DNA from 2 places in the Bacillus sp. NS1 genome. Region 2 is predicted to be linked to the other one. Evidence: a T-box and tRNA genes for the amino acid it is inferred to sense, from the RefSeq annotation. Region 2 holds a T-box; the other holds one or more tRNA genes.

Region 1 (6,038 bases), on a different contig from region 2:
CTCATAAAAATGCTTTCTGCATTTCTCGCATGTCTCCAGATGTTCATTTAATACGTGTTCATCTTTTGGAAGGATATCTCCATCAAGATGCATATGCATAAGCTGCACAATTTGTTCAGGACAGCTCATTTCATCACCCCACTTAAAGATCCCTTAATTGTTTTCTAAGAGCCTCTCTGCCCCTGTGAATCCGAGTTTTCACAGTCCCCACAGGAATGTTCAGAATCTCCCCGATTTCAATTAATGAGAGTTCATCAATATACTTTAATACGATAACTGTTCTGTATTTGTCAGGAAGCTTTAAAATTTTCTGCTGAATCGTGTTTGAGAGCTCCAGTGACACAACTGCATCCTCTGGCAATACCCCATCTGCGGCGATTTGGGAATACATGGTCAAGCCTTCCGTACCAGCCACCTCTGCATCGAGGTAATAATCCGGCTTCTTTTTGCGAATGCGGTCAATAGTTAAGTTGGTCGCGATTCGATAAAGCCAAGTTGAAAATTTCCGGTTAATATCAAAACTGTCGATATTAACGTACGCTCTGATGAAAGCCTCCTGTGCTATATCCTCTGCCTCATGCACATTACCAAGCATACGGTAGCAAAGCTGATAAATTTTATCCTTGTAAATATCTACGATGTCCGCAAATGCATCTTGGTCGCCTTTTTTGACTTGTTTAATTCTCTTTTTAATCATCATTTCCATATTTATCTAACCTCTGCCTTCACCGGTCTGTATGTATACGAGCTTCGTTTCAAAAGGTTTCAATTTTTTTATAAAATAAGTTTAACAAATTTTTGGCAGGGTGTAGATGGTAATTCGTGAATAAACTACCTTAACATATTTTTAAAATTATTATACAGACTGAACAGTTAGAAGTTGGAATTATTTTTCAAAAAGAAAAAAGACACCTTTTGGTCAAAGGTGTCTGTGACTGGGCTAGCTGGATTCGAACCAACGCATGACGGAGTCAAAGTCCGTTGCCTTACCGCTTGGCTATAGCCCAATAATGGTGGAGGGGGGCAGATTCGAACTGCCGAACCCTGAGGGAGCGGATTTACAGTCCGCCGCGTTTAGCCACTTCGCTACCCCTCCATATTCATATTAAGAAAAACAGTGCCGGCAAGAGGACTTGAACCCCCAACCTACTGATTACAAGTCAGTTGCTCTACCAATTGAGCTACACCGGCAAGATGGTGGAGGATGACGGGCTCGAACCGCCGACCCTCTGCTTGTAAGGCAGATGCTCTCCCAGCTGAGCTAATCCTCCAAATGGTGACCCGTACGGGATTCGAACCCGTGTTACCGCCGTGAAAGGGCGGTGTCTTAACCGCTTGACCAACGGGCCGTTTGTGTTCTCGTCGAGCTGACAAAAGTTATTATATACAGGTTACCCCCTGTTTGTAAAGAGGAAAATTAAATTTTTTATTTTCAAACTTTTTAACTCCTTTTTTAACTGAAAAAGCCTCCCAACATTAGTCATTTATTTTATGATAGAGACAAACGATGCAAGAGAGGAGAAACCAATATGATCCTAGTCAGTTCTTGCCTTGGAGGCATTGAATGCAGATACAACGGCTCTCACGCCGCATCAGAGAAAATCAGAAAACTTGTCGGTGAAAATAAAGCAGTTATGGCTTGCCCTGAGCTTCTTGGCGGCTTCTCAACTCCTCGTGAACCTGCAGAAATTATCGGAGGCACCGGCGAGGATGTTCTCAATGGAACCGCGAAAATCATGACAGCTTCAGGAGAAGATGTAACAGAATTATATATGGAAGGTGCCGCTAAGACATTAGCTTATGCAAAAGAAATCAATGCCTCTGCCATCATATTAAAAGAAAACAGTCCATCGTGCGGAAGCGGTTTTATCTATAACGGCACATTCTCTGGCGCAAAAATCACCGGCAGCGGAGTGACCGCCGCACTGTTAGAGCAAGCAGGCTACCGCGTCATTTCAGAAAACCAGCTAGACGACATATTGTAAGGAGGCCGCCACATGACTCTAGACATTTCTTTATCCTTCTATAAGCCTGAACACTTGCCGGAGCTTCAATCATTCACGCTTAACAACGATGACAAACGCTTTACCTCTCTCCCCAAAGAGGTGCTGACTCAGGCCCTGAGCATACGGGACCGGTATCCGGTTATCATCTTAAAAGACGATCTCCCAGTCGGTTTTTTCATTTTACATACATCAAAAGAAACGCTGGCACCCTATTCTAACAATCCATTTGCTTTACTGCTCAGTTCCCTGTCATTAAACGCTGTGCATCACGGAAAAGGCTATGCAAAAAAAGCAATGCTTCAGCTTCCCTCTTTTGTGAGCGGTTATTTTCCATGGTGCGATGAAATCATTTTGGCCGTCAATCATCTGAACACACGCGCAAAGCGCCTTTATATGAAAAGCGGGTTCCTTGATAAAGGCAGGAGAAGAATCGGACCGCTCGGAGAACAGCTGATCCTTCATTATTTCTTATAGCCTGAAGTGAAATAAAATTTCAAAAATGCAAAAACATAGTTGAAATATCATGACAGAAATGAATATACTGAATATTAAGATACATTATTCTAAACAGGGGGCATCCTCATGTCAGAACCATTAAACCTTCACCGTCTTACAACGGAATCACGCAATAGCCAAACAGCTGAAATCCATAAAGCAAATACACTCGACATCCTCAAAATGATCAACAACGAAGATTTAAAAGTCGCAGCCGCCGTTCAGCAGGTTCTCCCCGATATTAAAACAGCTGTAGACTGCGCGTATGACTCATTTCAAAATGGAGGCCGGCTCATATACACAGGCGCTGGCACAAGCGGCAGACTCGGTGTCATGGATGCTGTTGAATGTCCTCCCACCTACAGCGTAAGCCCAGATCAGGTCATCGGAATTATGGCTGGAGGTCCCAAAGCATTTTTACAGGCAGCAGAGGGCATTGAAGACAGTGAAGAAGCAGGAGCCGAAGATTTAAAAAACATACAACTCACTTCATACGACACCGTCATTGCCATCGCAGCAAGCGGCCGTACACCTTATGCAGCGGGCGCCCTAACATACGCCCGCAAAGTCGGAGCACACACTGTCGCCCTTACCTGTAATGAGCATTCGGCCATCAGCAAGGATGCGGATCACAGCATTGAGGTTGTCGTCGGACCTGAGGCTATTACAGGATCAACACGTATGAAAGCCGCAACTGCTCATAAAATGATTCTAAACATGATATCTACCGCTGTAATGGTCAAAATCGGCAAGGTTTACGAAAACTTGATGGTAGACGTCAACATCAGCAACAAAAAACTAAAAGAACGCGCCATCAGCATCATCCAAAGCCTTACAAACGCTTCATACGACACAGCCAGACACACTCTAGAACAAGCCAATCATCACGTCAAAACAGCAATCGTCATGCTCAAAACTAGCACAGATCAGGAACAAGCTAAAACATTGCTTGATCAAACAAACGGTTTTATAGACAAAGCAATCGAAAATTACCATTCAGAATAAGGAGAGACCAAGAATGGCAACAGGCGGTTTAGCGATCATTCAATCAATGAAACACAAGCTCCCTCCATCCGAGCGTAAACTTGCGGATTACATCCTAACTCATCCCCACAAAGCAATTGAAAGCACTGTCAGCGAAATCAGCGCCTTAGCCAATTCAAGTGACGCTGCCGTCATCAGGCTCTGCAAATCACTCGGTCTAAAGGGTTTTCAAGATTTAAAAATGAGAGTGGCAGGCGATCTGGCAAAGCCTGCTGTACAAGGCTATCGGGACATTGCGCCTCACGAACCTCTGTCCTCCATTTCTGAAAAAGCGGCCGGCAATGCCATTCAAGCCATTCAGGACACTTCAGACTTGATGGACTACAAAGAGCTTGAACGAGCGGTTTCTCTGCTTCTCAAAGCTCATACTGTGCATTTTATCGGCGTCGGGGCTTCCGGCATTGTCGCCAAGGACGCCCAGCAAAAGTGGCTTCGCATCCATAAACTAGCAACTGCGTTCACAGACACTCATCTTGTGGCATCATTAATCGCAAATGCAGATAAGGGTGACATCGTATTTGCCATTTCGTTTTCGGGAGAGACGCAGGAAATCATCGAACTGATTACGATGGCTAAGGAAAAAGGCATCACAACGATCAGCCTGACACAATACAGCCAGACATCCGTCTCCGCGCTGGCTGATGTCCCATTATACACAGCACATTCCAACGAAGCCTTAATTCGAAGTGCAGCCACTTCCTCCCGCCTCGCCCAGCTTTTTATGATCGATGTTTTGTTTTTAAGCATGGCGGCTGAGCAGTATGAAGAAACAACCGGTTATATCGATAAAACGAGAGCAGCCATACAATCTATGAGAAAAAAATAAGGCATCTTGAAGAGGAGGGGTTTTGATGAGCAAAGAAAATAACTACCATCATCTCGCAAAGAAAATCCTTGAGCTATGCGGAGGAAAATCCAATATTTCCTCGTATACGCATTGCATGACACGCCTTCGAATTACGCTTTACAATGAAAGCAAAGCAGATGCTCAGGCTATAAGAGAGCTTGACGGCGTTTTTGGGGTCGTCGAAGCTGAAACCTTACAAATCATCCTCGGCACAGGAGTTGTCAACCATGTCACAGCCTCTTTCTCTAAGCTCGTATCAGCAGAAGAAGGTGTCGACGTCAAAGAAGCAGCGGCCAAAAAGAAAGCCGACATAAACCGAAAAAACGCTACTCCTTTTAAACTTTTCTTACGTAAAATTGCCAGCATCTTTATCCCTCTAATTCCTGCACTCGTCGCTTCCGGTTTAATCACTGGGATTACCAAAGCAATCATTCAAGCCGGCTGGCTCTCTGCAGAATCACAAGTCGCTGTTATCCTGACAGTCATCGGATCAGGATTGTTCACTTACCTCGGCATTCTCGTCGGCATTAACGCATCGAAAGAATTTGGCGGGACACCCGCTCTTGGAGCTCTGGCAGGGATCTTGATTATGAATCCGGAGATCGCAAAGATCAGTTTATTCGGAGAACAGCTCCTTCCAGGCAGGGGAGGCCTGATCGGGGTTCTTTTCGCAGCCATATTCATTGCTTACACCGAACAATTTATCCGCCGTTTTATTCCTCAATCACTCGATATCATAGTCACCCCAACCGTCTCACTGTTAATCACCGGAATCGTAACGTATGTCGTATTTATGCCTTTAGGCGGCTTCATTTCTGATGCCATTACATCCGGCCTTCTGTCCATCTTGGACATCGGCGGCATCGCTGCAGGCTTTATTCTGGGCGCTACCTTCCTACCTCTTGTCGTAACTGGACTGCATCAAGGCTTGACGCCTGTGCACATGGAATTGATCAATTCAATCGGCAATGATCCTCTGCTCCCTATATTGGCTATGGGAGGCGCGGGACAGGTAGGCGCCGCCTTTGCCATCTTTGTGAAAACGAAAAAAACAACATTGAGGAAGGCAATCGCCGGTGGGCTTCCGTCGGGGCTGCTCGGTATTGGTGAACCGCTTATTTTCGGAGTCACGCTGCCACTTGGACGCCCGTTTTTAACAGCATGCTTAGGAGCTGGAATCGGCGGCGCTTTTCAAGCTTATTTTCAGGTAGCCACCATTGCGATTGGCGTCTCCGGGCTGCCGCTTTCCTTTCTCGTCCTGTCTTCGCAAATCATCCTATATATCATCGGACTCTTTATTTCCTACGCGGCCGGCTTTTTATTGACCTATGCATTCGGATATAAAGAAGAAATGGCTTCCCAGTTCGATTAAATTATTCTGTTTTAGGGATAGTAAACGGGATAGAAGCACGGAAAGGAGCAAGCCAGTGAAAACACAGATACTGTTCTTATTCAGTGCCATTTTCACCCTATCTATATTGACGCCAGCCGAAACCTCCGCGCAAACAGCAGACTACCAAGTTGAGCCGAAAACCATAAATGCAGAAACTGTACAATTCTCGTCGAAGAAACTAAGGAAGGTTGATCAGATGATAGAACGGGATATTGCAGCAGGATTTCCAGGCGCCGTTCTTGTCGTAGTAAAG
Region 2 (6,038 bases):
TAAGCCACTCAGCAGCCAAAATGGACAAAGCCGCATTTTGTCTTTGATGGGTGCCGATCAGAGTTGTTCGAACATCTTCATAACACTTCTCGGCCGTTTTGAATGAAAACTGTTCTCCCGCAGGCAGAGCCTCTTCATTAAAAATAACACATGTATCATGTAATGACTGGAACGGCGCAGCATGTCGTTCAGCTTCATAACGAATGACCTGTACGGCTTCCGGCTGAGTAACAGCTGTAACAATAGGTATACCTTCTTTAATAATTCCGGCCTTTTCTCCAGCAATTTCTTCAATGGTGTTTCCAAGAATATTCATATGGTCGTGTCCGATGCTTGTAATCATAGTTAAAAGCGGTTCAACTACATTCGTAGAATCGAATCTACCTCCCAGACCTGTTTCAAAAATAACAAAGTCGACCTTATGAAACTCTGCAAAATATAAAAATGCACAAGCCGTCATAATTTCAAATTCTGTCGGCTGTCCGTATTCCGTTTGATCCAGCGCTTCAACGTGCGGTTTCATCTGATTGACGAGTGCTGTCCATTCCTCATCTGAAATCGGTGTCCCGTTAACGCTGATCCGTTCATTAAACGTAATGATATAAGGTGACGTAAACGTTCCAACCGTATATCCGGCTTCTTGCAGCATAGAACGGATAAAAGCGACAGTTGATCCTTTACCGTTTGTTCCTGCGACGTGGAACGCGCGGATTTTCTTTTCAGGATGCCCTAACCGCGCCATCAGCTGCTCCATTCGGCCAAGTCCGGGCTTCACTCCGAATTTCAGCCGCCCGTGAATCCAGCTGCGCGCTTCTTCATATGCAGTAAACAATGATAATCCCCTCTTTTATAAGACAAGGCGGTTTCTCTAGAAACCGCCCCGGCTTTTCATTAGCCCTTCAGCTCAGCCATTCGTTTTTGAACAGCGTCACGCTTTGCCACATAATCTTTTTCTTTTTCACGTTCTTCATCAATTACGTGCGCAGGCGCTTTTTTCATAAACCCTTCATTACCAAGTTTCTTTTGGACGCGCTCGACTTCTTTCGTCAGCTTATCAAATTCTTTTTGCAGACGGGCAATTTCTTCATCAATATTAATTAAGCCTTCTAGCGGAAGAATAACCTCTGCTCCTGAGACAACGGCCGTCATCGCTTTATCAACAGCCTCGATATCCGTGCCGATTTTAAGCACGCTCGGATTCGTAAAGCGTTCAACATATGAACGGTTCGCTTCGAGACGGGCTGCTATTTCATCTGTGCTTGTTTTAATATACAATTCGACTTGCTTGCTCATTGGCGTATTGACTTCACTGCGGATATTACGTACAGAACGAATCAGCTCAACAAGAAGCTTCATGTCAGCTGCCGCTTCAGTATCGGTATGCTCCGGTACTACAACAGGCCATTGACTTACTGTAATCGATTCCCCTTGATGAGGAAGGTGCTGCCAAATTTCCTCCGTTAAGAATGGCATAAACGGATGGAGCAGGCGCATCGTTTGATCCAGTACGTAAGCAAGGATAGAACGGGTTGTTTTCTTAGCCGCTTCGTCTTCTCCGTAAAGCGGAAGCTTCGCCATTTCAATATACCAATCACAGAAATCATCCCAAATAAAGTTATATAAATGGCGTCCGACTTCACCAAATTCATATCGATCAGCAAGCTGGGTCACGTGTTCGATTGTTTCATTTAATCGCGTTAAAATCCATTTGTCAGCAACTGATTTTTCGCCTGACAAATCGAGCTCATCGTATGTCATGCCGTCCATGTTCATTAATGCAAAACGGGAGGCATTCCAAATTTTATTGGCAAAATTCCATGTCGATTCCACTTTTTCATAACTGAAGCGCAGATCTTGGCCAGGAGAGCTTCCAGTCGCAAGGAAATAACGCAGAGAATCGGCTCCATACTTGTCAATGACATCCATCGGATCGACACCGTTGCCGAGAGATTTACTCATTTTCCGGCCTTGCTCGTCACGGATTAAGCCATGGATCAAAACATCTTTGAACGGGCGCTCGCCTGTAAATTCAATGCCTTGGAAAATCATGCGTGATACCCAGAAGAAAATGATATCGTACCCTGTCACGAGTACGTCTGTCGGGTAGTAGCGTTTAAAGTCTTCAGCCGTTACATCAGGCCAGCCCATAGTGGAGAAAGGCCAGAGTGCAGAACTGAACCATGTATCCAGTACGTCTGTATCCTGTTCCCAATTTTCGCTGTCCTCAGGCGCTTCAAGCCCGACATATAACTCGCCTGTTTCTTTGTGATACCAAGCCGGAATGCGGTGGCCCCACCACAACTGACGGGAAATACACCAGTCGCGGATATTTTCCATCCAGTGTAAATACGTTTTTTCGAAACGGTCAGGCACAAAGTTGACTTTTTCTTCTTTCTTTTGCAGCTCAATCGCTTCATCAGCAAGCGGCTGCATGCGCACAAACCATTGTGTAGAAAGATAAGGCTCAACAACAACCCCGCTTCGTTCACTATGGCCGACAGAGTGCATATGATCCTCGATTTTGAAGAGAACTCCCGCCTCCTGTAAATCTTTTACGAGCTTTTTGCGGCATTCAAAACGATCCATACCTTGATATTGCAGGGCATTTTCATTCATCGTTCCGTCTTCATTCATGACAAGAATGCGTTCTAAATTGTGGCGGTTGCCAAGCTCGAAATCGTTCGGATCATGAGCAGGCGTAATTTTCACTGCACCAGAACCAAATTCCATATCAACGTAGTCATCACCGACAATCGGAATTTCACGATTTGTAATCGGCAGGATCACCGTTTTTCCGATAAGATGCTTATAGCGCTCATCTTCAGGATGAACAGCAACAGCTGTATCACCAAGCATCGTTTCAGGACGTGTCGTCGCAATTTCAATCGAACCTGAACCGTCAGCGAGCGGATAGCTCATATGATAGAACGCGCCTTGAACATCCTTGTAAATGACCTCAATGTCGGATAGGGCTGTTTTTGTCGCAGGGTCCCAGTTAATAATATATTCGCCTCTGTAGATCAGGCCTTTTTCATAAAGCTTAACGAAAACTTCGCGAACCGCTTTGCTTAAGCCTTCATCCAGCGTAAAACGTTCACGGGAATAATCAAGGCCAAGCCCTAATTTCGCCCACTGGCTGCGAATAAAGTCAGCATACTCTTCTTTCCACTTCCACGTTTCTTCGAGGAATTTCTCGCGGCCCAAATCGTAGCGGGATTTGCCTTCTTCACGAAGTTTCGCTTCCACTTTAGCCTGTGTCGCGATGCCGGCGTGGTCCATACCCGGAAGCCACAGCACATCATAGCCCTGCATGCGTTTCATTCTTGTTACAATGTCTTGCAGCGTTGTGTCCCACGCGTGGCCAAGGTGAAGTCTTCCTGTTACGTTTGGCGGCGGAATGACAACAGAGTATGGCTCTTTTGTCTGGTCACTGCCAGCTTCGAAAAATTTGCCTTTTAGCCAAAAATCATATCGGTCTTTTTCAACTGCTGCCGGATCGTATTTCGTCGGCATTGTTTGTTCATTCGTTTCCATGATAACCCTCCAGCATGTTTAAAAATGGCTGAGAACGAAAAAAGAGCTCTTCATCCCTGTAAAAGGACGAAAAGCTCTTTCGCGGTACCACCTTTTTTCATGAACTCTATCAGTTCATGCACTTACAACGGATAACGGGTGTTTCCCGAATTTCTCTACTCTCTTTCAAGAAATTATGCTCCCGGGCGACCTTCCAATCAGACAACATAAGAAACCTTTCAGCAAACGGCTTCTCTCTCTGCATGCGCCTTTTTTGTACTCTTCCCGTTCTAAGCAGGTGTATTTATCAGCTCATTATATACATTATTTATGTTCTTTATTATAGTAAAAGTGTTTTTGATTCGTCAATCATCTTTTCCAAAAACGCCGCTTTCTATACAGATGGGCAGGCACCTATTGCCCAAGTTTACATATGATGCTTGTAAATGCGTAGAGGAGGATGCACCGTGAAGAAACGTTTCAGCTCTTATTCGCTCCCGCCGTGGGTTAGGCAAATTCGGCTTGTATCCGCACAAGTGATTATTCCCATTACGATTTTTCAAGGAATCAGAACTATTTTCTTTCCGACAACCTTTGATGTTTTGCTGCTCGCAATCCTAATCTTTTTAGCTTGCGCCCTTCATTTAGAATGGATATAAACAAACAAGTCCGCGCCATTAAGACGTGGACTCGTTTTCAGCCTGGAATTTTTTCTCTTGTTCTACCTGATGGATTTTCATCACAAACGGCTCTATATTTTTCATTTGCCAATAAGCCTTTAATAATTGCGTACATTCATTTTTTTCATGCTGTCTTTTTCCGGTTTGATAACGGTTCAGCACCTTGTACATGGCCGTCGGATATGCCATATAGCTGAGAAAAAGGCTGACTTCCGCATCACGTAAAGGGAATGATTTCGTGTATGCATAAAACCATTCGACGCATTCCGGACAAGCTTTCGGAAAGCCTCTGAACATTTTTGTATAAAAGCCCAGTAAGTCGTTTTGCGGCGGGCCTGCAGACGCTCTTTCGAAATTTGTGAAATATCCGGCCCCGGCATCATTATATAGAAAATGGTGTATAGACAGGCTGCCGTGGTTTATCACAACCCTTGAGACGCCCTTTTCTTTTGCTGATTCATACCAGTCTTCCAACCGCTCCAGCGCAAAGTTCACCGCCGAAATGGTTTCTGAAAAATAGGTTACGGCCTGGAGTTCAAAAGGGGAAAGGTACCATTCCTTCTCTGCTCTGTCTACAAACTGTTCATAAAAAATTTTATCATGTTCCCACTTTTTTTTCGTTTGTCCGTAATAACGTTCAATATCATCACGGCTCGCCTTTATTTCCTGCGCGGTTCTCTCGTGAAGGCGGGCTGTTTCTCTAAATAAATAGGCATGCTTCTGATCCCGTTCTTCCTCCTGGTCAAATTGGAGCCAAGGCATTAAATAATAGGAATCTCCGGATTGTATACCTTCTGAGAAAAACTCACCGCTATTTGTTCTGTAAACGGGAACAAATGAACGAAAACCTTTTTCTTCAATCGCCACCATATGATCTGTGAACTGTTTGCTGCGAGCTGATTTCAATTTTTTCAGGGCAAATATGCCGTAGTCTGTATACACTTTCCACACAAGAGGACTGACAGGCTCAATAAATTGAGCAGTCAGTCCGTATTTCTGAAGAACCGATTGGGTATCTTCCATTCCATTCACCACATTTTCCGATCGCTTACGGTTTACGCATGGCTGTTGTTATATTGAGGAATATAGAGGATCTGTCCTGCTTTCAATTCATCGTCCAAGGCTAAAGAATTCATTCTGATCAGCTGCTGGGATGTGATTTCATACCGTTCGCATAAACGTTCGATCGTATCTTCCTGCTGAACAATGCATATTTTCATTCTCGAAAACTCTTCCTCTTCTCTCGTAAAGAGTTTTGTTAAATAAAGAGAATTATCACTTTCCTTTGTTTGAGGTTCCTTCGTTTCAGCAGCAGGAGCAACCCTAGGAACAGCATTCGCTTCCTTCCTTTCAGTCTCTGAGGTATCAGGCAGCTGGAAGGACTGAAGAGGTGTTTCTTCCTCAGGCTCATTCGCCGGTGGTATTTTTCTCACTTCAATTTCAAAGCTTTCTTCCGCTTGTTCCTCCTCTTCCAGCAACTTAGGCGCTGAATAAAAAGAATCCTCCTCTTCATGTTCGGGCAGGAAGGTACGGTATGCCGGTGCAGGCTCTTCTTGAGTTGCCTCCTCCAAGTTTGCTTTTTGATTGAAATGAAGCTGTAAAGCGGTTTCGTCATTCTCCACATTTGGAGCTGAGGCTGGTTTCTTCTCTCTGCTTTCTTCTATGGAGAGTACGGCCTGAGATTCAGTCTCCTGAGCTTCATCCGCTACTTGACGAAGCGCGGGTTCAGCATGTTCTAGTTGAGCCGCTTCTTTCTCTTCATGACGGAGTGCGGGCTCCGCGTGTTCCGGTTGAGCCGCTTCTTTCTCTTCATGACAGAGTGCGGGCTCCGCGTGTTCCGGTTGA

Evidence for each region. A T-box is a leader RNA that pairs with one kind of tRNA and senses whether it is charged. The one in region 2 lies ahead of valS (valine--tRNA ligase), so its partner is inferred to be a tRNA-Val.
Region 1: it encodes a tRNA-Val, which carries the amino acid that the T-box ahead of valS (valine--tRNA ligase) is inferred to sense. The anticodon was not compared.

The regions. Positions count from the first base shown of each region.
Region 1 covers NZ_JBZAZF010000006.1:17,578-23,615, reverse strand. Annotated here, with positions in the region: gene rsiW (anti-sigma-W factor RsiW) at 1-129, opposite strand, end outside; gene sigW (RNA polymerase sigma factor SigW) at 143-706, opposite strand; tRNA gene AC4CV5_RS18540 (tRNA-Gln) at 936-1,007, opposite strand; tRNA gene AC4CV5_RS18535 (tRNA-Tyr) at 1,012-1,096, opposite strand; tRNA gene AC4CV5_RS18530 (tRNA-Thr) at 1,119-1,191, opposite strand; tRNA gene AC4CV5_RS18525 (tRNA-Val) at 1,196-1,271, opposite strand; tRNA gene AC4CV5_RS18520 (tRNA-Glu) at 1,275-1,349, opposite strand; gene AC4CV5_RS18515 (2-thiouracil desulfurase family protein) at 1,530-1,985, shown strand; gene AC4CV5_RS18510 (GNAT family N-acetyltransferase) at 1,998-2,480, shown strand; gene murQ (N-acetylmuramic acid 6-phosphate etherase) at 2,589-3,506, shown strand; gene AC4CV5_RS18500 (MurR/RpiR family transcriptional regulator) at 3,520-4,371, shown strand; gene AC4CV5_RS18495 (PTS transporter subunit EIIC) at 4,397-5,764, shown strand; gene pbp4b (penicillin binding protein PBP4B) at 5,820-6,038, shown strand, end outside.
Region 2 covers NZ_JBZAZF010000003.1:304,194-310,231, reverse strand. Annotated here, with positions in the region: gene AC4CV5_RS11935 (bifunctional folylpolyglutamate synthase/dihydrofolate synthase) at 1-832, opposite strand, end outside; gene valS (valine--tRNA ligase) at 892-3,534, opposite strand; T-box leader at 3,594-3,815, opposite strand; gene AC4CV5_RS11925 (YszA family small membrane protein) at 3,981-4,172, shown strand; gene cotN (spore coat protein CotN) at 4,191-5,216, opposite strand; partial or broken gene AC4CV5_RS11915 (LysM peptidoglycan-binding domain-containing protein) at 5,249-6,038, opposite strand, start outside.